Prosthecodimorpha staleyi: one gene and its partner. The protein of the gene in region 1 interacts with the protein of each later gene in a pairwise test. Links are inferred from orthologs where the notes say so. Each region holds a gene or a part of one and is shown on either strand. Other genes may lie near its edges. The genes, in order: sfsA and KL771_RS25065.

Region 1 (8,541 bases):
CCTGGCCGGTCATGACCGAACCCTTCACGCAATGGGTCCTGGAGGATCGTTTCCCGAACGGTCGGCCCGATTTCGGCGCGGTCGGCGTGCAACTGGTCGAGGATGTCGAGCCGTTCGAGCACATGAAGTTGCGGCTCCTCAACGGCGCGCACTCGACGATCGCCTATCTCGGCTATCTGGCCGGCTACCCGACGGTCGCGGAGACCATCGCCGACCGCAACTTCGCCCGCCTCGTGCGCGCCCTGATGGACGAGGACGTGACGCCGACGCTGGCCATGCCGGAGGGCACCGATCTGACAGGCTACAAGGATGCGCTGATCGAGCGGTTCAGCAATCCGGCGCTGAAGCATCGCACATGGCAGATCGCCATGGACGGCTCGCAGAAGCTGCCGCAACGCCTGCTCGGGACGATCCGCGACCGCCTCGCGGCCGGGGCATCGATCGACCGGCTCGCTCTCGCTGTCGCGGGCTGGATGCGCTACGTGACCGGCACCGACGAGAATGGCGATCCGATCGACATCCGCGACCCGATGGCGGCGCGCTTCGCCGCCGTGATCACCGAGGCCGACGGCGATTCGCATCAGATCGCGCGCGGCTTGATGGCCATCCGCGAGATTTTTGGCACCGATCTTCCGGCCGATCCCCGTTTCACCGGCCCGGTGATCGAGGCGCTCGATCGCCTGTTCGAATCCGGCGTCAAGGCGACCGTCGCTGCCGCCGCACACGGCCGCTAGGACAGGGTCCCGAAAGAGCGATCCGCTCCGTACGGAAAAGCTCGCGAGAACAAAAACCTACGGAAGATGGTCAGAGCCCGCGAGATCGGGGGCTCTTCAGGACGCCCGGGAATGCCCGGAGATCGCGGCGCGCATCACGACACGGAGACGGCGCCGTGCGCGCCTCCGGCGCCCGTCTTGCGACGCGGGTCCCGAATCGGATCGCGCTATCGCGGAGCCGCTTCGGGACCGGCGTTGCAATCGACAAGACGCGAGCCCCGGCGGGGCCCGCGTCCCGTTAAGTTCAGGCCGATTGCCCGTCAGGGCTTGCGCTGGTCGACCGGCGGCAGGAACTTGGTCGTGTAGATGTCCTCGGGCTTCGGCACCACCTTCAGCGCGTAGGCCTCGGCCGCAACCTCGATCGACTTCTGCATGCGGGCCGGGTCGACATGGCCGAAGCCGTTCGCCTTGATGCTGGGGGTCAGCATCGCGCGGTCGAGCACGAATTTCAGGCGGGCCTTTTCAAGATCGGCCTTGACCAGCGGATCGACCTTGGAGAGCGACGGCACCGCACCGTCGGGATCCTTGGCGACATCCTTGAGACCCGCGACGGTGGCACGCACGAAGGCGGCTACGATATCAGGGTTCTTCTCGGCATAGTCCTTCCGGACGATCACGGTCGAGCCGTAGAGATCGAGACCGTTCTCCGGGAAGGGGAAGATCACGATGTCGTCCGCCGCGACACCGATCCCGGTCAGATTGAAGACCGAAGTCGAGGCGAAGCCCGAAATGGCGTCGACCTGTCCCTGCACCAGCATCGCCTCGCGCAGCTGCGGCTGCATGGAGGTCCATTTCACAGCGGCGGCATCGATGCCGGCCGCCTTGGCGAAGGCCGGGAACATCAGGCGGGAGCTGTCCGCTTCCGGCGCGCCGAGCGTCTTTCCGACCAGGTCCTTCGGCGACTTGATGCCCGATTTCTTCAGCGTGATGATCGAATTCAGGGTCTTGTCGAAGGTCTGGAAGACGCCGAGCACCGGATTGGACGGATTGTCGCCGACGAATTTGATAACCGCATTGATGTCCGAGAAGCCGATATCGTAGGCGCCGCTGGCCACCTTGGTGACCGCGTCGCCGGAGCCGAAGCCGCGGTCGATCTTGACGTTCAGGCCTTCCTTGGTGAAGTAGCCCTTCTCCTGCGCGACCGTCCAGATGGCGTGGTTGCCCTGCACGGCCCAATCGAGGGTGAATTTCACGTCCTTGGTCTGCGCCAGCGCCGCCCCGGCGCCAAACACCAGCGCGACCGCGCCGGCAAAGAACGATTTCGCGATTCCGATCGACATGGACGCCTCCGAACTGGCCCGGCGGCCCGCGCGGGCCACCGTCATCGGGGCGTCAGTTCACACTGCGCCCACGTCCCTGTCGAGCGCATTTTTAGGCAGCCCACCGAAAAGGCAATCGTGCGCCTCCGTCAGATCAGCTTCAGCCCGCGGAAGCTGGCGTGGCCGTCGCGGCCGACGATGATGTGGTCGTGCACCAGAATGCCGAGCGGCTTGGCGACATCGATGATCTGGCGCGTCATGGTGATGTCGGCCTGCGACGGCGTCGGATCGCCGGACGGATGGTTGTGAACCAGCACCACGGCCGTGGCGGAAAGTTCCAGCGCCCGCTTGATGATCTCGCGCGGATAGACCGGCGTGTGGTCGACGGTGCCGACCTGCTGCACCTCGTCGGCGATCAGGCCATTCTTCTTGTCCAGGAACAGGATGCGGAACTGCTCGCGGGTCTCGAAGGCCATGGCGGTGCGGCAATAGTCGATCACCTGGCTCCAGCTCGACAGGATCGGTTTCTTGAACACTTCGCCGCGCACGAGACGCTGGGCGGCCGCCTGCACCAGCTTCAGATCGGCGGCGACAGCCTCGCCGATGCCCGGCACTTCGGTCAACCGGTCGACCGGCGCGGCGAGGACCTCGGCAAAGGAACCGAACCGGGCGACCAGCGTCTTGGCCAGTCCCTTCACGTCGCGCCGCGGAATCGAGCGGAACAGCAACAGTTCGAGAAGTTCGTAGTCCGGCATGCCGTCGGCGCCGGACTCGCGAAAGCGCGCCTTCAGCCGTTCGCGGTGGCCGTGCCAATGGGGCTCCTGCGATGCGGGAAGACTCGCTTCGTCGAAGCCTGTCATGGCCGGCGTCAGATCCTGTAGGGCGGCTTGTGCAATCCGGCCGGCGAAAGCGTGAAGATCTCGCAACCGGTTTCGGTGACCCCGACGGTATGCTCGAATTGCGCGGAAAGCGAGCGGTCGCGCGTCACGGCCGTCCAGCCGTCGGCGAGCACCTTCACGTGCGGTCGGCCCAGATTGACCATCGGTTCGATGGTGAAGATCATGCCCGGCTTCAGCTCGATCCCCTCGCCCGGCCGCCCGTAGTGCAGGATGTTCGGCGCGTCGTGGAACAGCAGTCCGACGCCGTGGCCGCAGAAATCGCGCACCACCGAGCAACGCTCCGCCTCGACATAATCCTGGATGGCAGCGCCGATATCGCCGGTCGTCCGGCCGGGTTTCACCGCGGCGATACCGCGCATCAGCGATTCGTAGGTCACGTCGACCAGCCGCTCGGCTGCCCGCTTGACCTCGCCGATCAGGTACATGCGCGAGGAATCGCCATGCCAGCCGTCGAGGATGTAGGTCACGTCGATATTCACGATGTCGCCGTCGCGCAGCGGCTTCTCGTTCGGGATGCCATGGCAGACGACATGGTTGATCGAGGTGCAGGTGCTCTTGGTGTAGCCGCGATAGTTCAGCGTCGCCGGGAGCGCGCCGTGATCGAGGCCGAAGGCATAGACGAAATCGTTGATCTCGTCGGTCGTGGTCCCCGGCCTGGCCAGCGCGGCGAGTTCGTCCAGACAGCGCGCCGCCAGTTGCCCGGCCTTGCGCATGCCGGCGAAACCGTCGGGGCCGTAGAGCCGGATGGCGCCGGTATTCCGGTGCGGCGCCGTCGCCGCGTCGACATAGGTGACCATGGAGAAAGATCCGCATGAGTTCGGGACGCGGGCGGGCCGCTCATCATGGTTGTCCATATAAATCGTCGCAAAGACTTTCGCCATGAACTTCGGGCGGCCTGCAGCTTTGCAATCGCTGGCGAGCGCATCCCGGCCGCAAAGCCGACGAAACGCCGGAGCCCGGGACGGCAGGCCGGCGAGCCCTCCCTGCCCCGTCAATTCCACAGCGCTATGCCATCGGCACCTTGCGTTCGACGACGATCTCCTCGGGCGTGATCCGGCAGGCATAGGCGACGGCCTCGACGCCGCGGGCGGCGGCGCGGTCGAAGGCGCGCGCATAGGTGGGGTCTATGTCGGCGGCCAGCGCGAAGCTGTCGGCGTCCGGCCGCTGGATCAGGTAGACCATCATGGCCCGATGGCCTTCGGCGACCTGATCGGCCAGTTCGTCGAGATGCTTGGCACCGCGTGCGGTCACGCTGTCGGGGAATTCGGCCAGGCCGGCGCGGCGCAGCAGATGGACATTCTTGACCTCGACATAGGCGCGGCCGCGCGCCTCGTCTTCCAGCAGCAGGTCGATGCGGCTGTTGCGACCGTATTTGACCTCCCGGCGCAACGCCGCATAGCCGGCAAGTTCGCCGATCGTGCCCTCCCGGACTGCCGCCTCGACCAGTCCATTCGGCCAGGCCGTGTTGATTCCGACCAGCGCCCCGTCGACTTCCACCAGTTCCCAGGAATAGGCGAGCTTGCGCTTGGGATCGTCGGACCGCGACAACCAGACCCGCATGCCCGGCGCCGCAAGGCCGAGCATCGAGCCGGGATTGGCGCAATGGGCGGTGACGCTCTCGCCGGTGTCGAGTTCGACATCGGCCAGAAAGCGCTTGTACCGGCGGACGAGACGGCCGGCCATCAGGGGACGGGGAAAGCGCATGGGACCTCGGGGCTGAAGTGCAGGTTCGGTCCCATGCCCTATCCGATTCCCGCCGCCCGTCGCACGATGGCAGGGACCACGGCCTGCGGCGCCGGGAGACTCGCATGCAGGCGAAATCCCGGCGCCTCACGGAAAGGCAGACACGTCAACTGCGAATGTCGCAAAAACAGGCATGTTGCCGAAGCCTGCGGCAGAAAAAGTAGAGTTCCGGGTCTTTGCTGGTCATGAATCCGGCTTGCGCGACGGCACGACCTTTGCGGAAATGGGATCAGCAAATCGGCAAGGAAGCGACCCGCATGATCGCCAAGGCGTTCGACGAGATGACGGCTCTGGGGGACGGTTGCCGATCGGGATATGAACTCGTCCAGGCATGGCTCGCCGCGACCCCGGCGGAGACGCTGCGCCAGAGGCAGCAGGAAGCCGAACTCCTGTTCCGGCGGATCGGCATCACCTTCGCGGTCTATGGCGACGCCGAGGGCGAGGAGCGGCTGATTCCGTTCGACATCGTGCCGCGCGTCCTGACCCGACCGGAATGGCAGCGCCTGTCCAAGGGATTGGAGCAGCGCGTCAACGCGCTCAACATGTTCCTCAAGGACATCTACGGTAAGGGCGAGGTCCTCAAGGCGGGCGTCGTGCCCGAGGATCTGGTCTATCGGAACCCGTATTTCCGGCCCGAGATGCAGGGCATGCAGCTGCCGCACGACATCTACGTGATGATCGCGGGCATCGACATTGTCCGCGTCGACGCTGACACCTTCTATGTGCTGGAGGACAATGCGCGCACGCCGTCGGGTGTCTCCTACATGCTGGAGAACCGGGAGGTGATGATGCGCCTCTTCCCCGATCTCTGCGCCCGCCATCGCATTGCCCCCGTCGAGAACTATGCCGACGAATTGCTCGCGACCCTGAAATCGGTCGCGCCGGATTCGGCGCCCGGCGAGCCGACCGTGGCGGTCCTGACGCCCGGCGCCTTCAACTCGGCCTATTACGAGCACTCGTTCCTGGCCGACAAACTCGGCGTCGAGCTGGTCGAGGGCCGCGACCTGTTCGTGCGCGAGAACATCGTCTACATGCGCACCACCGAGGGACCGAAGCGGCTCGACGTGATCTATCGCCGTGTCGACGACGATTTCATCGATCCCCTCGCCTTCCGGCCCGATTCGGTGCTCGGCGTGCCGGGGCTTCTGTCGGCCTACCGCGCCGGCAACGTGACGCTCGCCAACGCGGTCGGAACCGGCTGCGCCGACGACAAGGCGGTCTACAGCTACATGCCGGAGATCGTCCGCTTCTATACGGGCGCCGAGCCGATCCTCTCCAATGTGCCGACCTGGCGCTGCCGCGAGCCCGATGCCCTGAAATATGTGCTCGAGCACCTGCCCGAACTGGTGGTCAAGGAGGTCGACGGCTCCGGCGGCTACGGCATGCTGGTCGGGCCGAAGGCCGACAGCGCCACGATCGAGAATTTCCGGCAGAAGCTGATCCGCGATCCGTCGAAATTCATCGCCCAGCCGACGCTCGCACTGTCCACCGTGCCGACATTCGTCGGCGAAGGCGTCGCGCCCCGGCACGTCGACCTGCGCCCCTATGTGCTGACCGGCGCCGACGGGGTGAAGACCGTGCCGGGCGGATTGACCCGGGTCGCCCTCAAGGAAGGCTCTCTGGTGGTCAATTCCAGCCAGGGCGGCGGCACCAAGGACACCTGGGTGGTCGACGTGCCGATCACCGATGCCGCCATCATGCAGTTCCAGCAGCAGCAACAGCAGCAATCCCGCCACCGTCCCTGACGGGAGCCACACCAGACCCGAACCGCCGCCATTGGTCCCGCGCTGCCGAAAGGTTACCCTGTCCGATGCTGAGCCGCACAGCCGACAGCCTCTACTGGCTCTCCCGCTACGTCGAGCGCGCCGAGAACACCGCCCGCATCATCGACGCCGCCTCCCGCCTGGCCGCCCTGCCGGCCGGCTACGGCAGCGCCACGAATGAATGGGAATCGGCCCTCGCCGCGACCGGGAGCAAGGAGAATTTCGCCGCCCATTATGACGAGGCGACGCCGGAGACCGTGGTCGAGTTCCTCGCCTTCTCGCCGCAGAATCCGTCCTCGATCAAGAACTGCCTGGAGAATGCGCGCACCAATGCGCGCTCGGTCCGCACCGCTCTGACGACCGAGCTCTGGGAGACGATCAACTCGGCTTGGCTGGAATTGAAGAACTACAGCCCGCGCGACCACAATCTGTCCCGGCTGGCGGATTTCCTGCGCTTCGTGAAGCAGACCTCGCTGTCCTTCGACGGATCGGCCTACCGGACCATGCTGCGCTCGGACAGCTACTGCTTTACCCGCATCGGCGTCTACATGGAGCGCGCCGACGCCACCGCGCGGATTCTGGACGTGAAGTATCACGTCCTTCTGCCGCCCGGCGCGCAGGTCGGCGGCAGCCTCGACTATTTCCAATGGTCCTCGATCCTGCGCTCCGTGTCGGCCCTGACCGCCTATCACTGGGTCTACCGGCAGAACCTGAAGCCTTGGCTGGTCGCCGACCTGCTCATCCTCAACCAGCAGATGCCGCGCTCGATCGCCAGCTGCTACGAGAACCTCACCCGCTATCTCGACATGCTGGCACGCCACTACGGCCGCCAGGGCCCGAGCCAGCGGCATGCCCGCAGCACCTTCACGCGGCTTCAGAACGCCAATCTGGACGATGTCTTCCAGTCTGGCCTGCACGAGTTCTTGTCGGAATTCATTGCCGACAACAACCGGCTCGGGTCGCAGATCAACGAGCAATATCTGATCTGAGTGACTGTCCGCCTTTGGTTCCCGCCCCTTGCCGCCCGGAAAACGCGATGCGCCTCAGGATCACCCACGAGACCGTCTACACCTATGAGAAGCCGGCCTCATACGCGATCCAGACGCTCCGCCTGATGCCACGCGGCTCGCAACAGCAGTTCGTGACCGATTGGCGCATCGACGTCAGCCAGGATTGCCGCCTGTCCCCGGTGGAGGATCATTTCGGCAATCTGACCCACGCCTTCTCGATCGACGGGCCGATCGACGAACTGTCGATTGTGGCCTCCGGCGAGGTCGTGACCGAGGAGACCACCGGCGTTCTGCGCGGCACGCCCGAACGGCTGCCGCTGTCGCTGTTCCTGCGCAGCACCGATCTGACCCGACCCGATCCGGCGATCCGCGCGTTTGCGGCGGCGATCGCGGAAGGCGAGGAAGACCGCCTTGCCGTCCTGCACAAGCTGATGGCAGAAGTGCATGACGCGATGCATTACGACGAGGATGCGACCGAGCCCTCGACGACGGCCGCGGATGCCTTTCAGGCGGGCCACGGGGTCTGCCAGGACCTGGCCCATGTGTTCATCGCCGCGGCCCGTTCCCTCGAGATCCCAGCCCGCTATGTCGGTGGCTATATGTTGCGGGATGATGGTGAGAACGTCCAGGCGGCCGGCCATGCCTGGGTGGAGGCTTTCGTCAGCCCGGCGCTCGGCTGGGTCGGCTTCGATCCGGCCAACGATATCTGCCCGACCGAAGCCTATGTGCGGGTCGCCTCCGGTCTCGACTATCTCGACGCGGCCCCGATCCGCGGGACCCGCTACGGCGGCCAGGGCGAAGTCATGAAGGTCAAGGTCAAGATCGAGAAGACCGGGGAATTCTGATCCCGCTGACCGTCGCGCAGACACAACGTTTCCATGCAACCCTGACCGACATGTGCAGCTCGCAAGGATGGGCCACCTTTCCCTTGCAGACGAAGGATGCCTGTGCCACAGCGGCAGTCCGGCGACGGGGCGGAACGGGGGCGCGTCATGACCTATTGTTGCGGAATTCTGGTTCGGGAAGGGTTGGTGATGATCGCCGACACCCGCACCAATGCGGGGCTCGACAACATCGCCACCTTCCGCAAGCTG
Region 2 (8,591 bases), on another replicon or contig:
TTTCCCGGCTCGGCAAGGTCGTCACGCGCGTGCCGACCCAGACCATGGCATGACCGCCCTTGCCGCGCGCCATGGTGATCTTGAATGGGAGACCGAGCGCCTTTGCGTCTGCGCGCAATTGCGCGATGAACCGCTCCCGCTTGTTCATACCGTCTCCCCCGACGCCCAGAAACGGACATTTTTGTCCGGAAGTCAAGGACCAGCTAATCGCAATCTCCGAACCCTACCGCACCCCCGCGCGGCGCAGGGCGGTGGAGGACAGGGGCGAGCGGGGCGCGTGCAGGAAGGTCCAGACGGGGGGCGGCGCGTCCAGGATCGAGGCGGCCTCGTGTTCGGGGATGCGGCGGCCGGCGAGCGCCCGGGCGGCGGGGCTGGACAGGGCCGCAAGCGTGTAGCCGGGCCGGTCGACGACCGCGATCGGCACCGCGTCGGCGATCCGCCGCCAGTGCTGCCAGCGGTGGAAGGCGCCGAGATTGTCGGCGCCCATGATCCAGACGAAGCGGACCGCCGGCAGACAGGCGGTCAGCCGGCGCACCGTCTCCCAGCTATAGGGTGAGCCGAAGCCGGCCTCCAGGCCGGTCACGACCACGCGCGGATGGCGCGCCAGGGCGCGCGCGGCCTCGATGCGGGCGGCGAGCGGGGGCAGTCCGGCACGGTTCTTCAGCGGGTTGCCGGGCGTGACCATCATCCAGACCCGGTCCAGGCGGAGCCGTTCCAGCGCCGTCTCGACGACATGGACATGGCCCTGGTGCGGCGGATCGAAGGAGCCGCCGAACAGGCCGACGCGCAGGCCGGCGAAGACCGGCGGCACCTTGAGGTCCTCGAGGCGCGGCTCCGGCGCGGCGCCGTCCAGGGTCACGGACGGACCTGACCCGTGCCGGTGACGCGATACTTGAACGAGCACAGCTGCTCGACGCCGACCGGCCCGCGCGCATGCATCTTGCCGGTAGCGATGCCGATCTCCGCCCCCATGCCGAACTCGCCGCCGTCGGCGAACTGGGTCGAGGCGTTCCAGAGCAGGATGGCGGAATCGATCTCGGCCATGAAGCGCGCCGCCGCCGCCGGATCGTCGGTGACGATCGCGTCGGTATGATGCGAGCCGTAATGGCCGACATGGTCGATCGCGGCATCGAGACCGTCGGCCACCTTCACGGCGATGATCGCGTCGAGATATTCGGTCGACCAATCGGCCTCCTCGGCCGCGTCCACCTCGGGGCACAGCCGGCGCGTCGTCGCATCGCCGCGGATGCGGCAGCCGGCCGCCCGAAGGGCTGCGACCAGCACCGGCAAATGGGTCTCGGCCACGGCGGCGTCAACCAGCAGGGTCTCGGCCGCGCCGCAGATGCCGGTGCGGCGCATCTTGGCGTTGACGACGATCGCCTGCGCCATGGCGAGATCGGCCGCGGCATGGACGTAGACGTGGCAGTTGCCTTCCAGATGCGCGAAGATCGGCACCCGCGCCTCGTCCTGCACGCGCGCCACTAGGCTCTTGCCGCCGCGCGGCACGATCACGTCAATGGCGCCGTCGAGCCCGCGCAGCATGGCGCCGACCGCAGCCCGGTCGCGCGTCGGCACGAGCTGGATCGCATCCACGGGCAGGCCGGCCTCGTGCAAGCCCTCGCGCAGGGCGGCGACGATCGCCGAGGACGAGCGGAAGCTGTCAGATCCGCCGCGCAGGATGGCCGCATTGCCGCTCTTCAGGCACAACGCGCCGGCATCCGCCGTCACGTTCGGGCGGCTCTCATAGATGATCCCGATCACGCCGAGCGGCGTCGCGACGCGCTCGATGACGAGGCCGTTCGGGCGGGTCCAGCCGGCCAGCACGCGGCCGACCGGATCAGCAAGCCCGGCGACCTCCTCGATGCCCCGCGCCATCGCCTCGATGCGCGCCGGATTGAGGGTCAGCCGGTCGACGAAGCTGGCGGCGAGCCCGTCGCGGATGGCGGTCGCGACGTCCTCGGCATTGGCGGCCAGGATCGCCGGAGCGCACGCCCGGATCTGTGCCGCCATGGCGGCCAGCGCGGCATTCTTGACGGCCGTCGGCGCGACCACGAGCGCCCGTGCGGCGCCGCGGGCACGACGCCCGATCTCGCGCATGGTCTCCTCGACCGTCGAGCCTTCGATCAAGCGGGCTTCCAGCATCATTCGCCCCTCAGGACCATGTCGTCGCGGTGGATCATCACCGTGCGACCCGTATAGCCGAGAACCGCCTCGATTTCATGGGTCTTGCGTCCCAGCATGGCAGCCGCGTCGTCGGCGTCGAAGGCGATGAGCCCGCGGCCGAGCTGTTCACCGGCCGGACCTGAGATCAGGACCGCATCGCCGCGCGCGAAGCGGCCCTCGACGCGGGTGCAGCCGGCCGGCAGCAGGCTCTTGCCGCGCCGGAGCGCCCCGGCGGCGCCGGCATCGACATGCACGGTGCCGCGCGCGTCGAGCGAGCCGGCGATCCACTTCTTGCGCGCCGTGACCGGGCTGCCCTGGCCGAGGAACCAGGTCGCGGACGCGCCGGCATCGATCGCGCCGAGCGGGTTCAGGCGCTTGCCGAGCGTGATGATCATGGCCGTGCCGGCATCGGTGGCGATCTTGCCGGCTTCGATCTTGGTCTTCATGCCGCCGCGCGACAGTTCCGAGCCGGCCCCGCCCGCCATGGCCTCGATCTCGGGCGTGATCCGCTCCACGACCGGGATCAGCTTCGCGTCCGGGTCGTCGTTGGGCGGGGCGGTATAGAGGCCGTCGATGTCGGACAGCAGCACGAGGAGATCGGCGCCGATCATGGTGGCGACGCGCGCGGCGAGGCGATCGTTGTCGCCGTAGCGGATCTCGGTGGTGGCGACCGTGTCGTTCTCGTTGATCACCGGCACGGCGCGGCGCTCCAGGAGCACCGACAGGGTGGCGCGGGCGTTCAGATAGCGCCGGCGGCTCTCGGTGTCGTCGAGGGTCAAGAGTACCTGCGCGGCCGTGAAGCCATGCGCGCCGAGCACCTCCGAATAGGCCCGCGCCAGCGCGATCTGGCCGACGGCCGCCGCCGCCTGGCTCTCGGCCAGTTGCAGCGCGCCCTTCGGCAGGCCGAGCCGGCCGCGACCGAGCGCGATGGCGCCGGAGGAAACCAGGATCACCTCCGCGCCGCCCTTCATCAGACCTGCGACGTCGTCGGCGAGGCTTTCCAGCCACGGCTGCTTCAGGGCGCCGGTGGCACGGTCGACCAACAGGGCGGAGCCGATCTTGACGACGATGCGGCGGTGGTCGCGGAGGGCGGGCATGGGTTTCTGGCCGGTTCTGGACGGGGTCCTCCGCATAGACGCGATTGCGCGGCGGGGCAACCGGGGCGAGGCCGGCTGTGGCACATCGGCAGACGCCAACTTCGGTTCAAATGTCGTTCGCGGGAGACTTTCGTGCGACATCTTGCTTTATCGACGGTTGCGCCCGCGCTAGCGTGCCGCCCGGAACGATCCGTCGGGGCATGCAGCCATGACCATGAATATCCGCCGTCTGACCCCGGCCGATCGACGCATGCTGGAAACGCTCTGGCGTACCGCCGCCGACAAGACCGCGATCGTCTTGCCCGGGGCGCACCTGATGCGCCAGCCGACCGATCTGGCCATCCTCCAGGCCCTGATCGACGATCCGACCACGAGGGCGGCCGTGTTCGCAGCCGCGGAAGCCTACGCGATTGCCTTCAGCGAGGTTCTGATCGGCCTGGAGGCCCGCATGCAGGACGGCATTTCCCTGCAGTGGTGCGTGGTGATCGACGAATACGGCACGCATTTCGCGATCAAGCATGCGGAATTCGACGCCTTGATCCGCATAAACTTTGCGCTCGAAAACAAGCTGGCAGACGGCGGCCCCTTCAAGGTCGCGAGGCTGTTCTCCAACCTTGTGACGATCGTTGAAGAAGAGGTTGAACAGGGCAAGGCCAAGCGCTCGCCACGAGAGTGACCGTTACCGCTGCGCGGCCTGCGGCGTCAGCGTCTCGGTGCCGGCGCCGGACTGGTCGGCCGTGCTCCAGACGCCTTCGAGCGAGCCGTCCGGCTGGATGTGGTAGACGACGAGGCCGAAGGAATGGCCGAGCGCATAGGCGGCCGAGAAGGCGTCGAGATTGCGCATGCAGATGCCGACCGAGGTGGCGCCGCCGGTCTCCCAGACGATGCGGCAATTGGTGCTGTCGGTCAGCGAGATGGTCGCCTTGCCGCGATAGGTCGTGCCGTCGAAATTGGTGCCCTTGACGGCATAGACGCCGCCGATCTCCTGGGCCGGGGCGGTGGCGGGGGGCAGCGCGAAGAGGATGGCGGCCGCTGCGGCCGGCGCCCGGAAGGCTCTGCGGAGCATGCCCGTCCCCTCCATGGATGACGCAAAGACACCGCCATGACCCTGCGGAGGCTCCGGGAAGCCTTCCGGAAGGGACCCGCGCGGCCGGACCACCGGCACCTTCCCCAGAGCTACCCCTCTTTCGTTTCGCCGATATTGCGTCCCCGATCCTCCTCAGAAAGGCCAGTAGTGTCCGGCGGCGTCTGCGCATAAAGTATGAGGCGACACCCGACGTCAGATCGGGTGCGCCCTGGGAGGAACCGCATGTGCCAGATTTTCGCGAGCCTGCCGCCGGCGACCTACGCATTCCAGACCCGGTCCGTCCGGCTCGGCGGCCACGCCACCTCGATCCGACTTGAGCTGCGCTTCTGGCAGATTCTCGAGGAGATCGCGGACCAGCAGGGCGTGACGCTGCCGAAATTCCTGACCAAGCTGCATGACGAGATCCTGGACCGGCACGGCGAGGTGGCCAATTTCGCCTCGCTGCTGCGCTGTGCCTGCCTGACCTATCTGGCCGAAATCCGCGGTCGCGACGAGGTCGAGACGGCGCTCGCCGTCGAGGCGCGCCGGGATTTCCGCTACCCGCTCGCGGCGGCCGAATAGCGCGCTTGTAGTATAGACCTACCACCCGCTCCGCCGGCGAACGCCTACACTCCCTCCAGAAGCCACGAAGATCCGCAAACGGATCCGCTGGAGGAAGTGCCCTTGATCGGTTCCCGGAAGACTGCAGCCTGCGCGGCTGCGGCGACGATGATCTTTGCCCAGGCGGCCTCTGTCCTGACGCTGACGGTGCCCGGCCGCGCCGACGACCTGGAGGCCGGCAAGGCCCAATTCCTGAAGAGCTGCGGAACCTGTCACAGCGCCGAACCGGGCGCCGCACCGCGCCAGGGTCCCAACCTGCACGGCGTGATCGGGCGCAAGGCCGGGACCCTGCCCGGCTTCACCTATTCGCCCGCGCTGCAATCCTGGGGCGAGGTCTGGACCGAGGACCTGCTCGAGCCGTGGATCACCAACGCGCAGCTGACCCGGCCCGGTACAGTCATGAACTACCGCCAGGCAGACGAAGACAAGCGCAAGCTGATCATCCAGTATCTGAAATCCCTGTCGGCGAAATGATCGCACGACAGTCCGGCACGGCTCCCAGTCCAAGAGGTTGGCATGGCGAAGGCAATCCACATGATGATCCGGGTCCTCGAAGAGGCCCGATCGGTCGCGTTCTACGGCCAGGCGTTCGGCCTCGCGGTCGCCGACCGGTTCGACTTCGACGGCTTCACGCTCGTCTACCTGCGCAATGCCGAGAATGATTTCGAAGTCGAGCTGACCATCAATCACGGCCGGACCGAGCCCTACGAGCTCGGCACCGGCTATGGCCATATCGCCTTCGCGGTGGCCGATCTCGACGCCGAGCATGCCCGCTTCGTCGCGGCCGGACTCAATCCCAATCCGATCAAGGAGTTCCACCGCGACGGCGGCCTGATGGCCCGCTTCTTCTTCGTCCAGGATCCGGACGGCTACAAGATCGAGGTGCTGCAGACCCACGGACGCTACCGCTGATACCGGCCGGCGGGAGGCCGGCCGATCGACACTCGGGAGGAACGCGAATGACCAAACGCGATGAACTGCCGGCCCCGGACAAGAAGGGCCTCAGCCGACGCAATTTCCTGCTCACCGGCACCGCCGCCGCCATCGTGGTCAAGGGCGGGGCGATCTTCTGCCCCACCGAGGCCTGGGCGCTGGAGGCTCAGGCCCTGAAGCCGACCACGCTCCGGACCCTGATCCGGATGGCCCGCGACATCTATCCGCATGACCGGCTCGCCGACCGCTTCTACGCCGTCGCCGTCAAGGGCTTCGACACCGACGCCGCCAAGGACGCAGGCGCCAAGGCACTGGTCGAGGAGGGCATTGCCGGCCTCGACGCCAAGGCGAAGGCCGCCCATGGCGTCGGCTATGCGGAGGTCGGCTGGGAGGCCGACCGCGTGGCGATCCTGAAGGCCATGGAGAAGGACAGCTTCTTCCAGAAGGTGCGCGGCACCCTGGTGGTCAGCCTCTACAACCAGAAGGAAGTCTGGCCGCTCTTCGGTTACGAAGGCGAATCCGCTTCCAAGGGCGGTTACATCAACCGCGGCTTCAACGACATCGCCTGGCTCTGACCGGCAGGGAGGACACCCCCATGGCTGCACCCTTCAAGCTCGACGACGACGGCGTCGTCGTGGTGATCGGCTCCGGCGCCGGCGGCGGCACGCTGGCGACCGATCTCGCCCTCAAGGGCATCAAGGTCGTCTGCCTGGAGGCAGGCGGGCGGCACGAGATCGAGGATTTCGAGAACGACGAATGGTCGAACTTCTCGAAGATCTCGTGGCTCGATCCGCGCACCACCTCCGGATCCTGGCGCGTGGCGCGCGACTTCCCCGGCTTGCCGGCCTGGATCGTGCGCGCGGTCGGCGGCTCGACCATCCACTGGGCCGGCGCCTCGCTGCGCTTCCAGGAGCATGAGTTCAAGGCCAAGACCACCTATGGCGAACTTGCCGGCGCCAACCTGCTCGACTGGCCGATCACGCTCGCCGAGATGGAGCCCTGGTACGAGAAGGCCGAGAACCGGATGGGCACCACCCGGACCCACGGCATTCCCGGCCTGCCCGGCAACAACAACTACAAGGTGTTCGAAGCCGGCGCCAAGAAGCTCGGCTACAAGACCGTCTCGACCGGCAACATGTCGATCAACTCGCAGGCCCGCGACGGCCGCGGCGCCTGCCAGCAGATCGGCTTCTGCTTCCAGGGCTGCAAGTCGGGCGCCAAGTGGTCGACGCTCTATTCGGAAATCCCGAAGGGCGAGGCGACCGGCAATCTGGAGGTCCGGCCGAACAGCCATGTGCTGAAGATCGAGCACGACGCCTCCGGCAAGGTGACGGCGGTCGTCTATGCCGACAAGACCGGCACGGTCCAGCGTCAGAAGGCACGCATCGTGGCGGTGGCCGGCAATTCGATCGAGACGCCGCGGCTGCTGCTCAACTCCGCTTCCAACCTGTTCCCGAACGGGCTGGCCAATTCGTCGGGCCAGGTCGGGCGCAACTACATGCGCCACCTGACCGCCTCGGTCTATGCCGTGTTCGAGAAGCCGGTGAAGATGTGGCGCGGCACGACGATGGCGGGGATCATCAAGGACGAGTCCGTGCACGATCCCAAGCGCGGCTTCGCGGCCGGCTACGAGATGGAGACGCTGTCGCTCGGCCTGCCCTTCATGGCCGCGTTCCTGGATCCGGGCGGCTGGGGGCGGTCCTTCACCTCGGCCATGGACGGCTACGAGAACATGGCCGGCATGTGGATCGTCGGCGAGGACATGCCGCAGGAGAAGAACGGCATCACGCTGCACGCCACCCAGAAGGACAAATACGGGATGCCGGTCCCGAACGTGCATTTCGACGACCATCCCAACGACATCGCCATGCGCAACCATGCCTGGAAGCAGGGCGCGGCGGTCTATGACGCGGTCGGCGCGGTCCGCACCTTCCCGACACCGCCCTATCCGTCGACCCACAATCTCGGCACCTGTCGCATGTCGGCCAATGCCCGCGACGGCGTCTGCAACAAATACGGCCAGACGCACGACGTGAAGAACCTGTTCATCTCCGACGGCAGCCAGTTCACCACCGGCGCCTCCGAGAACCCGACCCTGACGATCGTGGCGCTCGCCACGCGACAGGCCGAGTTCATCGCCGCCGAGATGGGCAAGAAGAACATCTGATCCGCTCCGCGCGCCTTGCGACCGGCGTCGGCACCCCCGGCGCCGGTCGTCCTTTCGGGCTATACGAAAAGTCTCTCCGGCACCGTGACAGATCGCTGCGCCGCACCATCTAGTCTCGCCGCGGCTGCGATTTAATGCGATCGAACGGACTGGAGGGCCTGTCATGCTGCCAACGCGACTTCTCCACGGATATCGGAATTTCCGGTCGGGCCGGTACACGGTCGAACACGAGCGCTATCGCCATCTGGCCGAAGCCGGCCAGAAGCCCGAGACCATGATCATCGCCTGCTGCGACAGCCGCGCCGCGCCCGAGCTGATCTTCGACGCGCCGCCCGGCGATCTCTTCGTCGTGCGCAACGTCGCCAATCTGGTTCCACCCTACACCCCCGACGGCGAGCACCATGGCACCTCGGCGGCGCTCGAATTCGCCGTCATGGCGCTGCGGGTGAAGACGATCGTGGTCATGGGTCACGGCCGCTGCGGCGGCATCGCGGCGGCGCTCAACGAGAATGCCGAACCGCTCTCGCCCGGCGACTTCATCGGC

Evidence for each region.
Region 2: the proteins of sfsA (region 1) and KL771_RS25065 interact in binary tests that used the Escherichia coli proteins (3 or more experiments, as listed by UniProt). The link is inferred for Prosthecodimorpha staleyi from one-to-one orthologs.

What each region holds. Positions count from the first base shown.
Region 1 is NZ_JAHHZF010000012.1:76,935-85,475, forward strand. The notes cover bases 2,787-5,736. They hold sfsA (DNA/RNA nuclease SfsA), read right to left. Parts: upstream 4,636-5,736; coding sequence 3,937-4,635; downstream 2,787-3,936. Other genes in these bases: radC (RadC family protein), read right to left, coding at 2,787-2,892; map (type I methionyl aminopeptidase), read right to left, coding at 2,901-3,728; KL771_RS22175 (circularly permuted type 2 ATP-grasp protein), read left to right, coding at 4,935-5,736. Outside these bases: KL771_RS22150 (mannitol dehydrogenase family protein), read left to right, coding at 1-734; KL771_RS22155 (ABC transporter substrate-binding protein), read right to left, coding at 1,034-2,053; more of radC, read right to left, coding at 2,182-2,786; more of KL771_RS22175, read left to right, coding at 5,737-6,419; KL771_RS22180 (alpha-E domain-containing protein), read left to right, coding at 6,485-7,426; KL771_RS22185 (transglutaminase family protein), read left to right, coding at 7,474-8,292; KL771_RS22190 (peptidase), read left to right, coding at 8,440-8,541. UniProt on the Escherichia coli protein: Binds to DNA non-specifically. Could be a regulatory factor involved in maltose metabolism.
Region 2 is NZ_JAHHZF010000015.1:37,600-46,190, forward strand. What follows is about bases 1-3,000. They hold KL771_RS25065 (glutamate-5-semialdehyde dehydrogenase), read right to left. Parts: upstream 2,146-3,000; coding sequence 856-2,145; downstream 1-855. Other genes in these bases: KL771_RS25055 (hypothetical protein), read right to left, coding at 1-148; KL771_RS25060 (nicotinate-nucleotide adenylyltransferase), read right to left, coding at 224-853; proB (glutamate 5-kinase), read right to left, coding at 2,142-3,000. In the rest of the region: more of proB, read right to left, coding at 3,001-3,260; KL771_RS25075 (DUF3806 domain-containing protein), read left to right, coding at 3,469-3,936; KL771_RS25080 (hypothetical protein), read right to left, coding at 3,940-4,326; KL771_RS25085 (ribbon-helix-helix domain-containing protein), read left to right, coding at 4,570-4,908; KL771_RS25090 (c-type cytochrome), read left to right, coding at 5,011-5,421; KL771_RS25095 (VOC family protein), read left to right, coding at 5,464-5,859; KL771_RS25100 (gluconate 2-dehydrogenase subunit 3 family protein), read left to right, coding at 5,907-6,455; KL771_RS25105 (GMC family oxidoreductase), read left to right, coding at 6,476-8,047; KL771_RS25110 (carbonic anhydrase), read left to right, coding at 8,211-8,591. UniProt on the Escherichia coli protein: Catalyzes the NADPH-dependent reduction of L-glutamate 5-phosphate into L-glutamate 5-semialdehyde and phosphate. The product spontaneously undergoes cyclization to form 1-pyrroline-5-carboxylate.